DNA from 3 places in the Escherichia albertii genome. Region 3 is predicted to be linked to each of the others. Evidence: predicted binding sites of a transcription regulator. Region 3 holds the regulator's gene; each other region holds the start of a gene.

Region 1 (6,393 bases), 2.1 Mb from region 3:
TGCCGAGCGTGGTTATCGGTTAGGCAGTTACCTTGACGTCCAGAGATAAAAGGCGGCGCAGTTGCGCCGCCTGAGACTGATGATACACAGTATCGCCTGATACGCTACGCTTATCAGGCCTGTTTTTTCCTGCAATATATTGAATTTGCGCCGCCTTTAATATTCCCTTCACCTCTTCCCCTTCTTCTGGTGGTCACTTTATCTTTACAGGCGACGCTCATCAGTGATAGCGCACGCGAAGCAGGACGTCGGGGGGCTAAATCGGCTAAACTACCGTTTTTCTAATTTTTAGTATGCGTTTAGTGAAGCCAGTAATGAAGAAACCACTACGTCAGCAAAACCGCCCGATTATTAGCTATGTTCCACGCACGGAACCTGCGCCGCCGGAACATGCGATGAAAATGGATACGTTTCGTGATGTATGGATACTACGTGGGAAATATGTGGCGTTTGTCCTGATGGGGGAGTCATTCTTGCGCTCACCGGCATTTAGCGTGCCGGAGTCCGCCCAGCGCTGGGCGAACCAGATACGGCAGGAAGGGGAAGTCGCTGAATAATTATCATGAATCCCTCTTTCTACAGAGGGGTTCAACGAATCTTTTCTCTTCATATAATACAGGATGAGCTATTTTTGATAGTTTACTCTGCACTTATGTTTATACACTTAATATTAATGTAATGCGCCACAGTGCTGAAGAATATAATTATTAAGGATATATATGATACCCAATATTTCATTGCAACATAGAGCGATTACCATGAGGTCATCATATGAGTTGTCAGAACAATATAAAATGAATTTGCAAAGCTCTATGTCGTCACTCAGTGAATTTATATCAACTGGGCTATATCCAGAGGATGGTTTGAGCACTTCGTGTTTTAATTATATGATTGCTTCTATACATCATATTTCCTATGATTATGATGGCCCTAAATTTAGTTTTCATGCCAGTCTTGAAAATGATAATAAAATTAAAGTGTCAATTTCTGCTTTGTGTGGCGGTGAGTTCCGTATCAGTGTATTTAATGAGAAGATGAATGCAATTGATTTCGAAACAACTTTTTGTGTTGAAAAAATGGTTAGCTTAATGAGTGTGAGAAATAAGTTGGTTATTTTAAATTTAAAGCAAATGAAATATGATAGCCATCGCATGTATCCGGTTGGAACACCGTTGCATAAAATGAAGGCGGGCAACCCTGTGTTAATTTTTCCTTCTCCACCTTTATTATTTAATGTTAATTTTTTCTTTAATTGCTTTGATTTTAGTGATATTAGCGAAATCGTTGACCCACATATAAAAAAGTGTCCTGGATTTGAGTGTTTAAAATTTTTTGTAGAATTTGAAAGACACTCTCAGGGATGTATTGACAGATTAACGACACTGCTTAGTGATAAGGTCTTTGACGATAGTCGGAAGCTCATAGACTCTCAATTGGATAAAATAAGAAGCAGGGCAACGGCCCGGGGAAACGAGCCGTCGCGTTTATATTAAATCAACGATGAGCCAGTTCCGCATCGTCTTCACTATTCAGAATCGATTTGTCGGTCTGCTTCAGCCACTGGCTGGTCAGCGTACCGGCTGTCATAGAACCGCTAACGTTCAGCGCAGTACGCCCCATATCGATAAGCGGCTCAACGGATATTAACAGCGCAACCAGAGTTACCGGCAATCCCATTGCTGGGAGAACAATCAGTGCAGCGAAAGTCGCACCACCGCCAACACCCGCAACGCCAGCAGAACTTACGGTGACAATACCGACCAGTGTCGCAATCCACATTGGATCCAGTGGGTTAATGCCAACTGTTGGCGCAACCATCACTGCCAGCATTGCCGGATATAACCCGGCACAGCCATTTTGACCAATGGTCGCACCAAAAGAAGCGGCGAAACTGGCGATGGATTCGGGTACGCCCAGGCGGCGCGTTTGCGCTTCGACATTCAACGGAATGGATGCTGCGCTGGAACGGCTGGTAAAAGCGAAAGTCAGTACAGGCCATACCTTGCGGAAGTATTTCAGCGGACTAATTCCGTTAATGCCCAACAGAAGGCCATGGACCGCAAACATGATGATCAGACCGAGGTAGGACGCGACAACGAAACTCCCCAGTTTGATAATGTCCTGTAGGTTAGACCCCGCAACCACCTTGGTCATCAGCGCCAGAACGCCGTAAGGGGTTAGTTGCATGACCAGGCGAACCAGTTTCATTACCCAGCTTTGCAGCGTGTCGATAGCCATTAAGACGCGTTCGCCTTTCGGCGCGTCATCTTTCAGTAGTTTTAGCGCAGCGACACCAAGGAATGCAGCGAAAATTACCACGCTGATAATTGACGTCGGATTTGCTCCGGTCAGATCGGCAAACGGGTTTTTCGGAATAAAGGACAGAATAAGTTGTGGCACGCTTAAGTCAGCGACTTTACCGACATAGTTACTTTCGATAGCATTCAGACGTGCCGTTTCTGCGCCGCCCTGAACCAGACCTTCTGCGCTCAGACCGAACAGATTGGTTACCAGTACACCGACCAGAGCTGCAATCAGTGTGGTAAACAGTAATGTACCAATAGTCAGAAAACTGATTTTACCTAACTGAGAGGCGTTATGCAGACGAGCAACTGCACTCAGAATGGAGGCAAAGACCAGTGGCATAACGATCATTTGCAATAACTGAACATAGCCGTTACCGACGATGTTAAACCACTGTACGGAATCTTTAAGCACCTGACTGTCAGAGCCATAAAGGGTATGCAGGGCGAGGCCAAAAACCACGCCCATCACCAGACCTACCAGTACTTTTTTCGCCAGACTCCACTGTTTGTGGCGGGTTTGGGCCAATGCAAACAGCAGCACAACGAACACCACGATGTTCGCAATTAATGGAAAGTTCATCCCCGTTCTCCTAATCTTATTATTTCTATCACTGCGCAGCAGTCATAGTGTTGGCGCAAGATTAACAGAACTGTGAGCGGCCTCTTATATTCAAATGGAATTGCTTATTCCAGAAAGATAAATTTTGTCTTTTTAGTATTCAACCTGATGCTTAATAAGGCGATGAAACTGGATCTGCAATGTATTAATCATTTGCGATGACCAACGAATCGCACCATTTTCGGGCAGTGAATGGGGCATCCATACCGACCAGACAAAGAGCGCCATGCACAGAAAACGTTCCAGTTGATTGCCCTTTTGCGGTACCAGAATCGGCAGGCGGAAACGCCAGCGGCATGGCCAGAGTAGAGGAACGCCTGCGGGGGTCAGCATATCGGCAAGAATGTGGCTCAAATAACCCAGCACCATACCTTGCAAAGCATCAGCAGGAATAAACCAGCTTTCTGGAACCTTCAGGTAGAAAGTCGTCAGCAGGGCAAACACAGCCAGTAAACTGTGTGTAAAACCACGGTGCCCAAAAGCGCGGGCGATGGGTTTTGATATCCACTTTAATCGCTGCCCAAGAAACGACTTCGGATGATCGATGTCTGGCAACAGACACGTTAATATTGCGGAAGGGACAATATGCCACCAGTCACCCTGCGCCAGCACAGGCGTAAGCTCGGCATTTTTGGCAAATACCGCACAAGCAATAGAAAAGAGAAGGTGGCCTTCCGCCGTCATGATAAAACTCGCTAAACTGTCGATACGTACAGTATAGGATTTTTATACAGTGTGCGGAAGTGGTGACGGTGTAACTCTTTATCACAAAATGGCGATAAATCCGCCTGTTGAACGCGAAATCAGGTAAAAATCGAGGGGCGGTGTTACCACCGCCCAAAGATATCAGCCCAGCAGATCTGCAGCGGTCAGCTCAGTGAGTGATGAAAGTTTAACGTTCGCCAGTACGAAACGCGGATCATTTTGCGCTTCCGGCGCCGGAACAACGATGGAACGCATTCGTGCCGCTTTAGAAGCGATCATTCCGTTTACAGAATCCTCCAGCGCTACGCAGGAAAGTGGGTCCACGCCCAGTTTTTCTGCGCAGTCGAGATACACTTGCGGATGCGGTTTGCTGTAAGGCAATTTTTCGGCAGAGGCGAGGGCATCGAAGCTGTCACGTAAGTCAAACATCGTCAGCACTTTTTCCAGCATATGTAGCGGTGATGCTGAAGCCAGACCGACTAATAAACCTTGCTTTTTGCATAAAGCAACCGCTTCACGCACGCCGGGTAGCAATGGACGGGTCTCTTCAACCAGTGAAATAGCTCGTGAAATAACCCGCTCTACAACTTCCTGGCGGCTCGGCCCATTCCACGGTTGCTGGGCATACCAGAGATCTACCACCATATCGATGCGCAGGCCTAACGTGTCCGGCAGCTCATTGCGACGGGAGATATCCACCCCCAGGCTTGCCATCACATCCAGTTCGGCCCGATCCCATAAAGGTTCGGAGTCGATAAGTAATCCATCCATATCAAAAATTGCAGCAAGAATCTGACGCGGGGTTGACATTACAACCTCTCCTTTAGAGCATTATGTGTAAGGTATTAAGCAGTGCTTATGATTAAGCGCCTATCATATCGCCTTTAAAGAATGGGCGAAAATAGATATCTACAGGTAAACTAAGTGAAACGACGCGTCTTAATCAAGGAGAACTCATGACGTATCAACAAGCTGGACGCATTGCTATTTTGAAAAGGATTTTCGGTTGGGTGATTTTTATACCCGCACTGATCTCTACATTGATTTCTTTGCTGAAGTTTATGAATAGTCGGCAAGAAACCCAGGAAGGCATTAATGCGGTAATGCTCGATTTTGCCCATGTCATGATCGATATGATGCAGGCGAATACGCCTTTTCTGAATCTGTTCTGGTTCAACTCGCCAACGCCTAATTTTAATGGTGGCGTGAACGTTATGTTCTGGGTGATTTTTATTCTGATTTTTATCGGACTGGCGTTACAAGACTCCGGCGCCCGAATGAGCCGCCAGGCGCGTTTTTTGCGTGAAGGGGTGGAGGACCAGCTCATTCTGGAGAAAGCCAAAGGGGATGAGGGATTAACGCGTGAACAAATTGAATCGCGCATTGTAGTGCCGCATCATACTATCTTCCTGCAGTTTTTCTCACTCTATATCCTGCCAGTAATTTGCATTGTTGCGGGATATGTATTCTTTTCTCTGCTTGGTTTTATTTAACGTAGCGCCGGGCTGTCAGGACGCTGGTGATTACACCAGCGTTCATTGTTTTCTTTGACGATTCCATTTCGCAGAACTCTTTCAGACAGAACGATGTTATTCTGCATTTCTCCTGAATGGACGATAAAAATGAGCGAGCCATAGCGGGAAAATGTCGAAGCAGCGCTCTCTTATCATGTTGTATCTTCTACTGATTTTAATGTATTAGCGAGCGTTATGAGAGAGCGTGTCGATATTAATGATATTTATCATAAGCACCTGGAGATCCCAACATGATCCTGGTCACAGGAGGGGCGCGTAGCGGTAAAAGCGCCCACGTTGAACAGTTGGCCCTGTCACAGTGCGAACGCGTTCTTTACATTGCCACGTCCGTGATCACAGACGATGAAATGGCGCAACGCGTTAAAAAACATCGGGCACAGCGTCCTGCACACTGGCGCACCTGGGAGGGGTATCGCGATATCGGCGACGTGATTCGCCACCATGTACAGCCTGGCGAAGGTGTTGTGCTGGAGTGCATCACGACAATGCTGGCCAATTTGCTTTATGAGGCGAGTGGTGGCGCTTCACCTGACACTCTGGATTTCACCGCTCTGGAGGCTGTACTACAACAGCAGGTGGACGAGCTTATTACGGCATGCCAGCAGTCATCGGCTCCGATATTTGTTGTGACCAATGAACTGGGGATGAGTATTACGCCAGAAAATCGGCTGGCCCGTCATTTTGTCGATATTTCCGGCAGGGCAAATCAAAAACTTGCACAAGCGGCACAGGAGGTGTGGCTGGTGGTCTCTGGCATTGGCGTCAAGATCAAAGGCAGTTGACGTATAAGCATGTTGCAAACCGACAAATAAGGATGACAAGGATGGAAACAGTAAAGGATCTGATTGCATTGATCAGACCGCTGAATAAACAAAAAATGCAGGTAGCAGCCCAACATATTGATGGGTTAGTCAAGCCGACAAACAGCCTTGGACGTCTTGAGAGCCTGGCTATACAAATATCGGGGATGTGGGGGATTAAGCAACTCAATAATTTACAAAAAGAAATTATTGTTATGTGTGCTGACCATGGCGTATTTGATGAAGGTGTTGCGGTATCGCCGAAAGAAGTGACCAGGCTTCAGGCGCTCAACATGTTAAAAGGAATTACCGGTGTTTGCGTACTGGCGCGAACTAACCAGACATCGGTGCTGCCAGTCGATATCGGCATTGATTGTGAGCCCATTGATAACATGCTTAATATCAAACTTGCAAAGGGCAGCGGCAAT
Region 2 (6,393 bases), 280 kb from region 3:
AATCAGCGGCATTAAAAATAACCGTTCCAGCAACCACACAAAGTAACAACGCCACCACCACGGTGGATGAGAGGCGTTTGCGGTGCGGCACGGCAAGTTGAGCAACAGACTGTTTTGTGTTCATCTACCGTACCTTGTGGTTATTTTTTCAGACCCAGGCGAGTCAGTAATTCATCAAAGTACTGTTCCTGAGCGCTGATTTGCGTCTGGAAGCTGGCACCGTCAAGCCATGCATAGTTGAGATTCAGCTTTTGCAGTGAATCCTGGAATGCGGGCTCTTCAGCCGTCTCTTTTGCTGCCTTCGATAGAACCTCAACAACATCTTGCGGTGTTTTTTGCGACACAATCAGGCCGCGCCAGGTGCCGATGGAGAGATCAACGCCTTTCTCTTTTAACGTCGGTACGTCAGGCATGGTTTTCACGCGTTCATCAGCCATCACCACCAATGTCTTAAGCTTGCCGCCCTTCACATGGTTGATAACTTCGCCAGGGCTAACAGCAACCGCTTCAATATGTCCGCCTAACAGACCTGTAATTGCAGGCGCTGCGCCGTCATAAGGGACATGAGAAAACTTCGCGCCCGTTTTGTCTTCCAGCGCAGCCGCCGCCAGATGCCAGATAGCCCCGGTGCCTGAGTTGCCAATGCGTACTTTTCCGGGATTCGCTTTGGCGTAAGTCATAAATTCGTCATAGCTATTCCACGGTGCGTCAGCACGGACGGTGATAGCCGCTGGATCAGCATTCAGACGGGCGATGGGTTTGAAGTCGCTGGTTTTAAAACGCACCATTCCGAGGCTGGGAAGGGTGGTCAGTTCAACCGTGCCTAAACCGATTTTGTATCCGTTAGGGCGGGCAGCCGCGATTTCACTCAGGCCGATAGCACCGCCGCCGCCAGGTTTATTGATAACCCCGACGCTGACAGGTAAATGGTTTTTGGCGGCATCAGCAAAGGCGCGAGCAACAAGGTCTGTACCGCCTCCGGCAGCATAGGGCACGATGAGTTCGATCTGTTTCGTTGGGTAGGAAGCAGCCTGTACAGGCGCAGTGCTGAGTGTAACGCCTGCAAGAAGTGCCAGAGCTGCTATTTTTTGGGGTAAGGTAAGATGCTTTATCATTATTTCATATCCTTATTTATCAGTTAGTTGTTATTCAAATTGTTCCATGTGTTCACAAACTGCACTGCATTTTCATAAACTTGCTCCGGCGTCATGCCGGGGCGATATAGCGCAGAACCGAGGCCAAAGCCGTTTGCGCCGTGGTTCAGGTAACGCGCCATTGTTTCCGGTGTGATACCGCCAACCGGTAACATCGGAATGGATTGAGGAATAACCGCACGCCAGGCTTTGGTGACTTCTGGCGTAATTTGTTCAGCCGGGAACAGCTTGATGGCATTGGCGCCATGTTCAATGGCAGCAAAAGCTTCGGTGGGCGTAGCGACACCTGGCGCACAATACATACCCAGTGCACGGGCGCGACGGATCACCGCAGTATCGCAATGTGGCATCACGATAATCTGGCCTCCTGCTTCTTTAACCGCGACCACCTGCTCTACCGAAAGCACAGTTCCGGCGCCAACCAGACCGTCCTTAGGCAGGGCGTCACGCAGTAAACTGATACTTTGCAACGGCTCCGGCGAGTTCATGGGGATCTCCATTAAACGAAATCCGGCGGCGTACAGCTTTTCGCCGATGGCGACAACCTCATCCGGTTTCACGCCGCGTAAAATGGCGACTAACCCGGTTTTTTGTAAAAGCGTATTAAATGGCATGGGTACATTCCCTGGCGTTGGTGATGAGTAGCCCGGCAGCGTGAGCGATTTGCCATAATCCCTGTTCAGTGGCATTAGGAATGGTGTGTAGCTGTCTGTCGGGAAAAATGTGGCTGAATGCTCGTGAATAGCGGCTGTTCAGAGTGGCGCTACCGATTAAGGCGATCGGTGTTGTGGCGGGTAAATCGCGCAGCAAACTGGATGCCAGGCCACATAATTCATGACCTATCAGTAACCCGGAAAGGTAATCGCCCTGTGAGGACGGTGTGAGATTATCGGTCAGCAGGCGCGAACGAGTCGAAAACAGTGTCGATAATAATCCGGTCTGATGATGTTCACGTGCAGCCTCCAACCCAAGAGCAAAGGCGTCCCAGTATGGTTCATCTCCTGGACGCATGGTGGCACCGAGAATCGAATGGCGGGATAAAACATCAAATAACTCGCCCGTCATAAAAGTTCGGAAATCGGTAATGGTGTTGTTTTCAATGATTGCCCATTTCGCATGTGTGCCAGGTAAGCCAATCAGCACCGGCACATTTTTACGAATAGCATCTTGCATGACCGGTTCTATTGCGATGGCACCGAAGATTTGCGTCTCTTCGCCACGCATTACTTCGGGCATTTCACCTTCTTTAATCACACCGGGAATGATGTGCAGCATTGTCTGCTGCTGGTGGATAACAGGCGTCAGCTGCTTTGCCAGACTATCGACAGTGACCGGGCAAGGTAAATAAGCCGCTGGTTGCCATCCTTGCGCACTGCCGATCATGCCGCAAGCCAGAACCTGGCATGGGGATTGCGCCAGCCAGTCGCCGCAGACACGTAAAAACGTATTGTGGAAAGCTTCCTCACGTGTTGCTGTCTGGGAAGGTAATTTCATGATCCCCCAGGGGAATTCACGTTTTTCTTGTGGATTTGGTGAGTCGCCAAAACGCCATGCACGAAGCGATGATGTTCCCCAGTCCAGGGCAATAAATGAGGGTGCTTCCGACATTAGTCGTTTCCTTTAGTCATGGTTTAATTATCTTTGCGGATGTGCTTACCCCAGCCCAGTTCAGCGGATATCTCTTCTGCACAGGATTTGACGTAAGGTGCCAGTTCTTCAAGACGTGTCAGGGACATATATGTGGTGGTACTGGCGACAGAAATGGCCGCCACAATTTCATCCCGGGCGTTGTAAATGGGGGCTGCAACGCAACGGATAGTCGGCTCATTCTCTTCCAGATCAAAAGCAAAACCACAGGCGGCATAACGGCGCATGTTTTGTATAAATGCGCCCAGTTTCGTTTCATCACCGCAAGTCAAAAACAACGTGCGCCACTCCTCTTCCGTTCGGTTGAGAATCAATGCTTTACCAATTCCCGTGATTGCCAGCGGCATGCGATGCCCGGGACGTGAGCGCATTTCTAACCCGCGCTGACTGTTGATCTTTTCCAGATAAAGTACTGCGTTGTCGTCAACGACCCCCAGATGCACCGTATCGAGGGTATAGCGAGCAAGACGCTGCAAAATGGGTTGCGCTACTTCATACAGTGAGGTGCTTTCCAGAGCACGGGCGCCGAATTCGATTAGTTTCGCGCCGAGTTGGTAGCCTTGCGTCGGGACATGACGCAGATAGCGTTGTTCTACCAGAACAGTGACTAAACGGTGGGTTGTACTACGGGTAGTTCCCGTAAACTCACCGATGCTTTTCAGGTCATGGCAGCCGTTATAAACAGCGTTGAGAACCTCCAGCCCACGTAATAACGTTTGTGCGCCGGTGGTATTTAGCGTGGTTTTTGCCATAAGTTTCTCCTGATGATGTTGCTGAAGTTTTCCACAGAATGAAGTACGGAAAAGGTGATTGTTCCCACAATATAAAATCAATCTCATATAGTGGGATTGGTTTGCGTAAATTAACGATCGTTTTGCGGAGCGCCTCGCAGGAAATGCCTTTCCAACTGGACGTTTGTACAGCACAATTCTATTTTGTGCGGGTAAGTTGTTGCGTCAGGAGGCTTTGTGGATTTCTCAATCATTGTTTATGCCATTATTGCGCTGGTTAGTGTGGCCATTGGCTGGCTGTTTGCCAGTTATCAGCATGCACAGCAAAAAGCCGAGCAATTAGCTGAACGTGAAGAGATGGTCGCGGAGTTAAGTGCGGCAAAACAACAAATTACCCAAAGTGAGCACTGGCGCACAGAGTGTGAATTGCTCAATAACGAAGTGCGTAGCCTACAAAGTATCAATACCTCTCTGGAGGCGGATCTGCGTGAAGTGACCACGCGGATGGAAGCTGCACAGCAACATGCTGACGATAAGATTCGCCAGATGATCAACAGCGAACAGCGGCTCAGTGAACAGTTTGAAAATCTCGCCAATCGAATTTTTGAGCACAGTAATCGTCGTGTTGATGAACAAAATCGTCAGAGTTTGAACAGCTTGCTATCGCCGCTACGGGAGCAACTGGATGGCTTTCGCCGCCAGGTACAGGACAGTTTTGGTAAAGAAGCACAAGAACGCCATACCCTGACTCACGAAATTCGTAATCTACAGCAACTCAACGCGCAAATGGCCCAGGAAGCGATCAACCTGACTCGCGCGCTGAAAGGCGATAATAAAACACAGGGGAACTGGGGCGAGGTGGTGTTAACGCGCGTGCTGGAGGCATCTGGCTTGCGTGAAGGGTATGAATATGAAACCCAGGTCAGCATAGAAAACGATGCGCGTTCGCGGATGCAGCCAGATGTTATCGTACGGTTGCCACAGGGGAAAGATGTGGTGATCGACGCCAAAATGACGTTGGTCGCGTATGAGCGCTACTTCAACGCGGAAGATGACTATACCCGCGAAAGCGCGCTGCAGGAGCATATCGCCTCGGTGCGTAATCACATTCGCTTGCTGGGACGCAAAGATTATCAACAGCTGCCGGGGCTGCGAACTCTGGATTACGTGCTGATGTTTATTCCTGTGGAACCGGCATTTCTACTGGCGCTGGACCGTCAGCCGGAGTTAATTACCGAGGCGTTAAAGAACAACATAATGCTGGTTAGTCCCACCACGCTGCTGGTGGCGTTGCGTACTATCGCCAACCTGTGGCGTTATGAGCATCAAAGCCGCAACGCTCAGCAAATCGCCGACCGCGCCAGCAAGCTGTACGACAAGATGCGTCTGTTTGTCGATGATATGTCTGCGATTGGTCAAAGCCTGGACAAAGCGCAGGATAACTATCGTCAGGCAATGAAAAAACTTTCTTCAGGTCGCGGAAATGTGCTGGCGCAGGCAGAAGCGTTTCGCGGTTTAGGGGTAGAAATTAAACGCGAGATTAATCCAGATTTGGCGGAACAAGCGGTGAGTCAGGATGAAGAATATCGACTGCGATCAGTTCCAGAGCAGCCGAATGATGAAGCTTATCAACGCGATGATGAATATAATCAGCAATCGAACTAGCCCATTAGGGGTAGTTGCACCGGGTAGAAATCTAGGGCAACGACGCCCAATCTGTTACACTTCTGGAACAATTTTTTGATGAGCAGGCATTGAGATGGTGGATAAGTCACAAGAAACGACGCACTTTGGTTTTCAGACCGTCGCGAAGGAACAAAAAGCGGATATGGTCGCCCATGTTTTCCATTCCGTGGCATCAAAATACGATGTCATGAATGATTTGATGTCATTTGGTATTCATCGTTTATGGAAGCGATTCACGATCGATTGTAGCGGCGTACGCCGTGGGCAGACCGTGCTGGATCTGGCTGGCGGTACTGGCGACCTGACAGCGAAATTCTCCCGTCTGGTCGGCGAAACTGGCAAAGTCGTGCTCGCTGATATCAATGAATCCATGCTCAAAATGGGTCGCGAGAAGCTGCGTAATATCGGTGTGATTGGCAATGTTGAGTATGTTCAGGCGAACGCTGAGGCGCTGCCGTTCCCGGATAACACCTTTGACTGCATCACTATTTCGTTTGGTCTGCGTAACGTCACCGACAAAGATAAAGCGCTACGTTCGATGTATCGCGTGCTGAAACCCGGCGGTCGTCTGTTGGTACTTGAGTTCTCGAAGCCGATTATCGAGCCGCTAAGTAAAGCCTATGATGCTTACTCCTTCCATGTGCTGCCGCGTATTGGTTCGCTGGTGGCGAACGACGCCGATAGCTACCGTTATCTGGCAGAATCTATCCGTATGCATCCCGATCAGGATACTTTGAAAGCCATGATGCAGGATGCCGGATTTGAAAGTGTCGACTATTACAACCTGACGGCAGGTGTTGTGGCGCTGCATCGTGGTTATAAGTTCTGACAGGAGTACGACTATGCCTTTTAAACCTTTAGTGACGGCAGGAATTGAACGTCTGCTCAACACCTTCCTGTATCGCTCACCCGCGCTGAAAACGGCCCGTTCGCGTCTGCTGGGTAAAGTGCTGCGCGTGGAGGTAAAAGGCTTTTCTACGTCGCTGATTTTGGTATTCAGTGAACGCCAGGTCGATGTGCTCGGTGAATGGGCGGGTGATGCTGATTGCACTGTGATCGCTTACGCCAGCGTGTTGCCGAAACTCCGCGATCGTCAGCAGCTTGCCGCGCTGATCCGTAGTGGCGAGCTGGAAGTGCAGGGCGATATTCAGGTCGTACAGAACTTCGTGGCGTTG
Region 3 (6,393 bases):
TCTGTCCGTCCAGTCGAGCATCGGAGCAATCGAGAAACGGTAAGCGGGATAAACAGTTTGTGATTCTTCTGGCATGGCGACTTTTTAAGCATCTGGTAAATTGGGGGCGATACTATAGCATAACGAATATGCGATCAGGCAATGTGACGGTCATGCCTCCCAGCTCTCGGCGTTTAAGTGAGAACTATGGTAAAGTAAGGACATTCTTAACCCTACTGTCGAGGTGTCCAATGGAAAAGACCACAACGCAGGAGTTATTAGCACAGGCTGAAAAACTCTGTACGCAGCGTAATGTGCGCCTGACTCCACAACGTCTCGAAGTGTTGCGTCTGATGAGTCTGCAGGAAGGGGCTATCAGCGCCTACGATCTCCTTGATTTACTGCGTGAAGCCGAACCGCAAGCCAAGCCGCCAACAGTTTATCGCGCGCTCGATTTTCTGCTTGAGCAGGGTTTTGTGCATAAAGTTGAGTCCACTAACAGCTACGTGCTCTGTCATCTGTTCGATCAGCCAACCCATACTTCCGCAATGTTTATTTGCGATCGTTGCGGCGCGGTAAAAGAAGAGTGTGCGGAAGGTGTTGAAGACATCATGCATACTCTGGCGGCAAAAATGGGGTTTGCCCTGCGGCATAATGTGATTGAAGCTCATGGACTCTGTGCGGCATGTGTGGAAGTGGAAGCGTGTCGTCATCCTGAACAGTGCCATCATGACCACTCTATTCCGATGAAAAAAAAATCACGCTAAGCGATGTACGTCCTTGTACACGTCAGGCAGGAGGGATTAATTACCAGCGGTAATCATTGCGTTTTTCCCAGCGATCAACCTCTTTTTCTGCCTGCTCTTTCTGATAACCGTAACGCTCCTGGATTTTCCCCACTAGCTGATCACGTTTACCTTCAATGACCGTCATATCATCGTCGGTCAGCTTGCCCCATTGCTCTTTCACTTTACCTTTGAACTGTTTCCAGTTACCACCGACTTCGTCTTTGTTCATATTCAAGTCCTCATCGTTAGGTGGTGAATAAGAGTACGTTCACTTTTCTGCTAAACGTGGGACTAAGTGTAGTCAGGCATCTGGCTCCGGGTTATTTATTCGGAATTTTTAACCATTATGTTGCGGAAAACCAGGTGCCGTTGCGCCAGTGACGCCGCCAGATAACCGCCAGAGAAAGCCCACGCAACGCCAGAAAGACAGTTAATGCCAACCATAACCCATGATTGCCCAGCCATGGCAATGTGAGTAGCGTGAACGCAAAACCGGCTGCTGCCACCGCCATACTATTACGCATTTCGGCGGCGCGCGTTGCGCCAATGAACATGCCGTCCAGCAGATAACACCAGACGCCCACCAGCGGCAAAATCACCAGCCAGATAAGGTAGCGATCGGCCAGTTGTTGGATCTGAGTTAACGAAGTCAATAACGCGATAATGTGTTCACCAGACAGCCAATAAACCACGGAAAACAGCAACGCTACGATCCCCGCCTGACGACACGCTGCCCGCCAGACATCCAATAGCTGACTGCCGTCACGCGCGCCGTATGCCTGACCAGAATGCGCTTCAACAGCATAAGCGAAACCATCCAGCGCGTAAGCGGTAAAAGTGAGCAGCGTCATCAGGACAGCGTTGACGGCGATAATATCGCTCCCCTGTCGCGCGCCAAGCACCGTGATTGCACCAAAACAGAGTTGCAGCAACAACGAGCGCAACATAATGTCACGGTTAAGCGCCAGCAAACGGCGAAAGTTTCCTCGCCAGGCGTTTTTCAGCATTTCGACGGAGATCCCCCGTAAATGAAGGATTTTACGCACCATGAGCAAACCGATCAGCAACGTCGCGTATTCAGCAAGAACCGTCGCTAACGCAGCTCCCTGGACATTCATATGCAGCCCCATCACCAGCCAGACATCCAGAGCAATGTTAAGAATGTTGCCAACGACTAACAGGACAACGGGCGCACGGGCATATTGCACGCCAAGCAGCCAGCCGAGTAACACCAGATTTGCCAGCGACGCCGGCGCGCTTAGCCAGCGAATTTCAAGGAAACGACGCGCCTGTTCCAGCACCGCTTCACTGCCGCCGACAATATGCAGCGCCAGATCGATAATTGGTGTGCGCAGTAGAATAATTAATGCCCCAGCCCCTAATGCCAGCAATAGCGGCTGCATCAGCGCACGCGCTAATGCCAGGGGGTTTTTGGCGCCATACGCCTGCGCAGTAAGTCCGGTAGTGCTCATGCGCAAAAACAGCAACAGCATAAAGAGAAAGCTGGTCGCCGTTGCGCCAACCGCCACGCCGCCCAGGTACACCGGGCTATCAAGATGACCAATAACTGCCGTATCAACCAGCCCTAACAAAGGAACGGTGATATTGGAGAAAATCATGGGTAAGGCGAGATGCCAGAGTGCTTTATCAGATGAAGTGAGGAATGCCATGCCGACAAGCCTGATGAACGGAGTTGAAAAACAAACCGCGACGCCAGACGCATCGCGGTATCAGAGAGATATGATTACAGCCAGTCGCCGTTGCGAATAACTCCAACAGCCAGCCCTTCAATGGTGAAGCTCTGCTGACGCAGATCGACAACAATGGGTTTAAACTCACTGTTTTCAGGCAACAACTCGACTTTATTACCCTGTTTTTTCAAACGCTTAACGGTAACTTCGTCATCGATGCGTGCAACAACGACCTGCCCATTACGCACATCCTGGGTTTTATGCACCGCCAGCAAATCGCCATCCATAATGCCGATATCTTTCATCGACATCCCACTCACGCGTAGCAGGAAATCAGCATTTGGCTTAAACAGGGATGGATCGACCTGATAATGACCTTCAATATGCTGCTGCGCCAGAAGCGGCTCACCGGCTGCCACACGACCGACCAGCGGCAACCCTTCTTCCTCTTCCTGCAACAGACGAATCCCGCGCGATGCGCCGGAAACAATTTCAATAACACCTTTGCGCGCCAGCGCCTTCAGATGTTCTTCAGCCGCGTTTGGGGAACGGAACCCCAAACGCTGCGCGATTTCCGCACGCGTCGGCGGCATACCTGTCTGGCTGATGTGATCACGAATGAGATCAAACACCTCTTGCTGCCTGGCCGTTAACGCTTTCATTCCGCCCCCTGGGTGTATATACAGTTATGCTGTGAGTATATACAGCAAAAGGTGATTTTGGAACCATAAACTGCACAATAAACCAGAGATTTATCGAATTCTGGAAGGGTTATCCAAAATGTGACCATAACAGAATGACCCAGGTTGCCACTGCGACGATAATTGCGATCAGCACTGCGGCGGACCCCATATCTTTCGCCCGTCCAGAAAGTTCATGGTATTCGGAACCAATACGGTCAACCACCGCTTCGATGGCGCTATTAAGGATTTCTACAATCATCACCAGCATGACGGAGCTAATAAGCAGCACGCGGGTAATCGCGTCCACGTCCAGCCAGCAGGCGATGATCACCGCCAACAATACCGCAACGCCCTCCTGACGGAAGGCCGCTTCGTTAATCCATGCTGCGCGCAAGCCTTTCCAGGAATAGCCAGCGGCTTTGATAATTCGGGTGAGTCCAGTGGTATTATTGGCCATCAAAAGAACCTTTTTACATTATGAGCGTCAATACAGTGTACCGTTAAATCCGATGATTCGGGTTAGCGTAACGCCGCGCGAAACATGGGCAGATACCACAGAATTTCCCATGACTTTCTGCTATCCTTGCCGCGCATTTGCATTATTAACCAGAGGCTTTACATCGTTTATGTCCGGCTGGCCACGAATTTACTACAAATTACTGAATTTACCATTAAGCATCCTGGTAAAAAGCAAGTCTATTCCGGCGGATCCTGCCCCGGAACTTGGACTGGATACCTCTCGTCCAATTATGTACGTTTTACCGTACAACTCAAAAGCGGATTTGCTGACGTTGCGCGCCCAGTGTCTGGCGCACGACCTGCCTGACCCATTAGAGCCGCTGGAAATAGACGGTACGCTGCTGCCGCGCTACGTGTTTATTCACGGCGGGCCGCGTGTTTTCACTTATTACACGCCGAAAGAAGAGTCCATTAAGCTGTTCCACGATTATCTCGATCTGCACCGCAGCAATCCGAATCTGGACGTGCAAATGGTGCCGGTATCGGTGATGTTTGGTCGCGCGCCGGGGCGCGAAAAAGGTGAAGTAAATCCGCCGTTGCGTATGCTCAACGGCGTGCAGAAGTTTTTCGCCGTACTGTGGCTGGGGCGTGACAGCTTTGTGCGCTTCTCGCCATCGGTTTCACTGCGCCGCATGGCTGATGAGCACGGTACGGATAAAACCATCGCTCAAAAACTGGCGCGCGTGGCGCGTATGCACTTTGCCCGCCAGCGTCTGGCTGCCGTGGGCCCGCGCTTACCCGCCCGTCAGGATCTGTTTAATAAACTGCTCTCCTCTCGCGCGATTGCTAAAGCGGTAGAAGATGAAGCGCGTAGCAAAAAAATCTCTCATGAAAAAGCGCAGCAGAACGCGATTGCGCTGATGGAAGAGATTGCAGCGAACTTCTCTTACGAGATGATCCGTCTGACCGACCGTATTCTGGGCTTCACCTGGAACCGGCTTTATCAGGGCATCAACGTCCACAACGCCGAACGCGTTCGCCAGTTGGCCCACGACGGTCATGAGCTGGTGTATGTGCCATGTCACCGTAGCCATATGGACTATCTGCTGCTTTCTTATGTGTTGTATCACCAGGGGCTGGTGCCGCCGCATATCGCTGCCGGGATCAACCTGAACTTCTGGCCTGCCGGGCCGATTTTCCGCCGTCTGGGCGCGTTCTTTATTCGCCGTACTTTTAAAGGCAATAAACTCTATTCCACTGTTTTCCGTGAGTATCTCGGCGAACTGTTTAGCCGTGGTTATTCCGTGGAATATTTTGTGGAAGGCGGTCGTTCCCGTACGGGGCGTTTGTTGGATCCGAAAACCGGTACGCTGTCGATGACCATTCAGGCGATGTTGCGTGGCGGTACACGTCCGATTACGTTAATCCCGATCTACATCGGTTATGAGCACGTAATGGAAGTGGGTACTTACGCTAAAGAACTGCGCGGCGCGACGAAAGAAAAAGAAAGTCTAGCGCAGATGCTGCGCGGCTTAAGCAAGCTGCGTAATCTCGGTCAAGGATACGTCAATTTCGGTGAGCCGATGCCGTTGATGACCTATCTCAACCAGCACGTGCCAGACTGGCGTGAATCGATTGATCCCATTGAAGCCGTGCGCCCGGCCTGGCTAACGCCGACGGTCAATAACATTGCTGCCGATCTGATGGTACGTATTAACAACGCAGGTGCGGCGAACGCCATGAACCTGTGCTGTACTGCGTTGCTGGCATCACGTCAGCGTTCACTCACTCGCGAACAGTTGACTGAGCAACTCAACTGCTACCTCGATTTAATGCGCAACGTACCTTACTCCCCGGACTCAACGGTGCCTTCAGCCAGCGCCAGTGAACTTATTGATCACGCGCTGCAGATGAACAAGTTTGAAGTTGAGAAAGATACCATCGGCGACATTATCATCCTGCCGCGTGAACAAGCGGTGTTGATGACCTACTATCGCAACAACATTGCACATATGTTGGTTCTGCCTTCGCTGATGGCGGCGATTGTGACTCAACATCGCCAAATTTCTCGCGAAGAGTTGATGAAGCATGTCAATGTGCTGTATCCAATGCTGAAAGCAGAGTTGTTCCTGCGCTGGGATCGCGACGAGTTGCCGGGCGTTATTGATGCGTTGGCGAATGAAATGCAGCGTCAGGAGTTGATTACTCTGCAAAATGATGAGTTGCATATCAATCCAGCGCATTCCCGCACGCTTCAGTTGCTGGCCGCCGGCGCGCGCGAAACGTTACAACGCTATGCAATTACCTTCTGGCTGCTGAGCGCTAACCCGTCGATCAACCGCAGCACGCTGGAGAAAGAAAGCCGTACCGTAGCGCAACGTCTCTCCGTGCTGCACGGCATCAACGCGCCGGAATTCTTCGACAAAGCCGTGTTCAGTACTCTGGTGCTGACGCTGCGCGATGAAGGATATATCAGCGACAGCGGTGACGCCGAACCGGCAGAGACGATGAAGGTGTATCAGTTGCTGGCGGAATTGATAACGTCCGATGTGCGTTTGACGATTGAGAGTGCGACGCAGGGCGAGGCGTAATCGGTGAGAATTGCCGGATGCGGCGAAACGCCTTATCCGGCCTACTATGACCTGAAAATCCAATAAATTGTGACTCACCGGGTAGGCCTGATAAGCGAAGCGCATCAGGCAATTTTTCCCCTGACAAAAAAGCCGGAGGCTCCTCCGGCTTTTTCACATCATCAGAAATGCCAGTAACTCATCGCCAGCCCTAAAAACAACA

Evidence for each region. The regulator LexA, encoded in region 3, represses DNA repair genes until DNA is damaged. The targets are predictions, from matches to a motif close to TNCTGTATGTACATACAGNA.
Region 1: the regulator LexA is predicted to act here: its motif matches at 3,624-3,643, upstream of PS053_RS03685 (metal-dependent hydrolase).
Region 2: the regulator LexA is predicted to act here: its motif matches at 3,707-3,726, upstream of rmuC (DNA recombination protein RmuC).

Annotation. Positions count from the first base shown of each region.
Region 1 covers NZ_CP117568.1:764,890-771,282, reverse strand. Annotated here, with positions in the region: gene chbG (chitin disaccharide deacetylase) at 1-49, shown strand, start outside; gene cedA (cell division activator CedA) at 294-557, shown strand; gene PS053_RS03695 (hypothetical protein) at 720-1,493, shown strand; gene tcyP (cystine/sulfocysteine:cation symporter) at 1,495-2,886, opposite strand; gene PS053_RS03685 (metal-dependent hydrolase) at 3,019-3,609, opposite strand; gene hxpB (hexitol phosphatase HxpB) at 3,772-4,440, opposite strand; gene PS053_RS03675 (YniB family protein) at 4,587-5,123, shown strand; gene cobU (bifunctional adenosylcobinamide kinase/adenosylcobinamide-phosphate guanylyltransferase) at 5,396-5,947, shown strand; gene cobT (nicotinate-nucleotide--dimethylbenzimidazole phosphoribosyltransferase) at 5,989-6,393, shown strand, end outside.
Region 2 covers NZ_CP117568.1:3,057,724-3,064,116, forward strand. Annotated here, with positions in the region: gene PS053_RS14890 (tripartite tricarboxylate transporter TctB family protein) at 1-124, opposite strand, end outside; gene PS053_RS14895 (Bug family tripartite tricarboxylate transporter substrate binding protein) at 141-1,115, opposite strand; gene PS053_RS14900 (2-dehydro-3-deoxy-6-phosphogalactonate aldolase) at 1,139-1,768, opposite strand; gene PS053_RS14905 (2-dehydro-3-deoxygalactonokinase) at 1,758-2,762, opposite strand; gene PS053_RS14910 (IclR family transcriptional regulator) at 2,786-3,553, opposite strand; gene rmuC (DNA recombination protein RmuC) at 3,770-5,197, shown strand; gene ubiE (bifunctional demethylmenaquinone methyltransferase/2-methoxy-6-polyprenyl-1,4-benzoquinol methylase UbiE) at 5,292-6,047, shown strand; gene ubiJ (ubiquinone biosynthesis protein UbiJ) at 6,061-6,393, shown strand, end outside.
Region 3 covers NZ_CP117568.1:3,332,902-3,339,294, reverse strand. Annotated here, with positions in the region: gene dusA (tRNA dihydrouridine(20/20a) synthase DusA) at 1-75, opposite strand, end outside; gene zur (zinc uptake transcriptional repressor Zur) at 231-746, shown strand; gene PS053_RS16225 (CsbD family protein) at 787-996, opposite strand; gene dinF (MATE family efflux transporter DinF) at 1,112-2,437, opposite strand; gene lexA (transcriptional repressor LexA) at 2,512-3,120, opposite strand; gene dgkA (diacylglycerol kinase) at 3,230-3,598, opposite strand; gene plsB (glycerol-3-phosphate 1-O-acyltransferase PlsB) at 3,768-6,191, shown strand; gene ubiA (4-hydroxybenzoate octaprenyltransferase) at 6,353-6,393, opposite strand, start outside.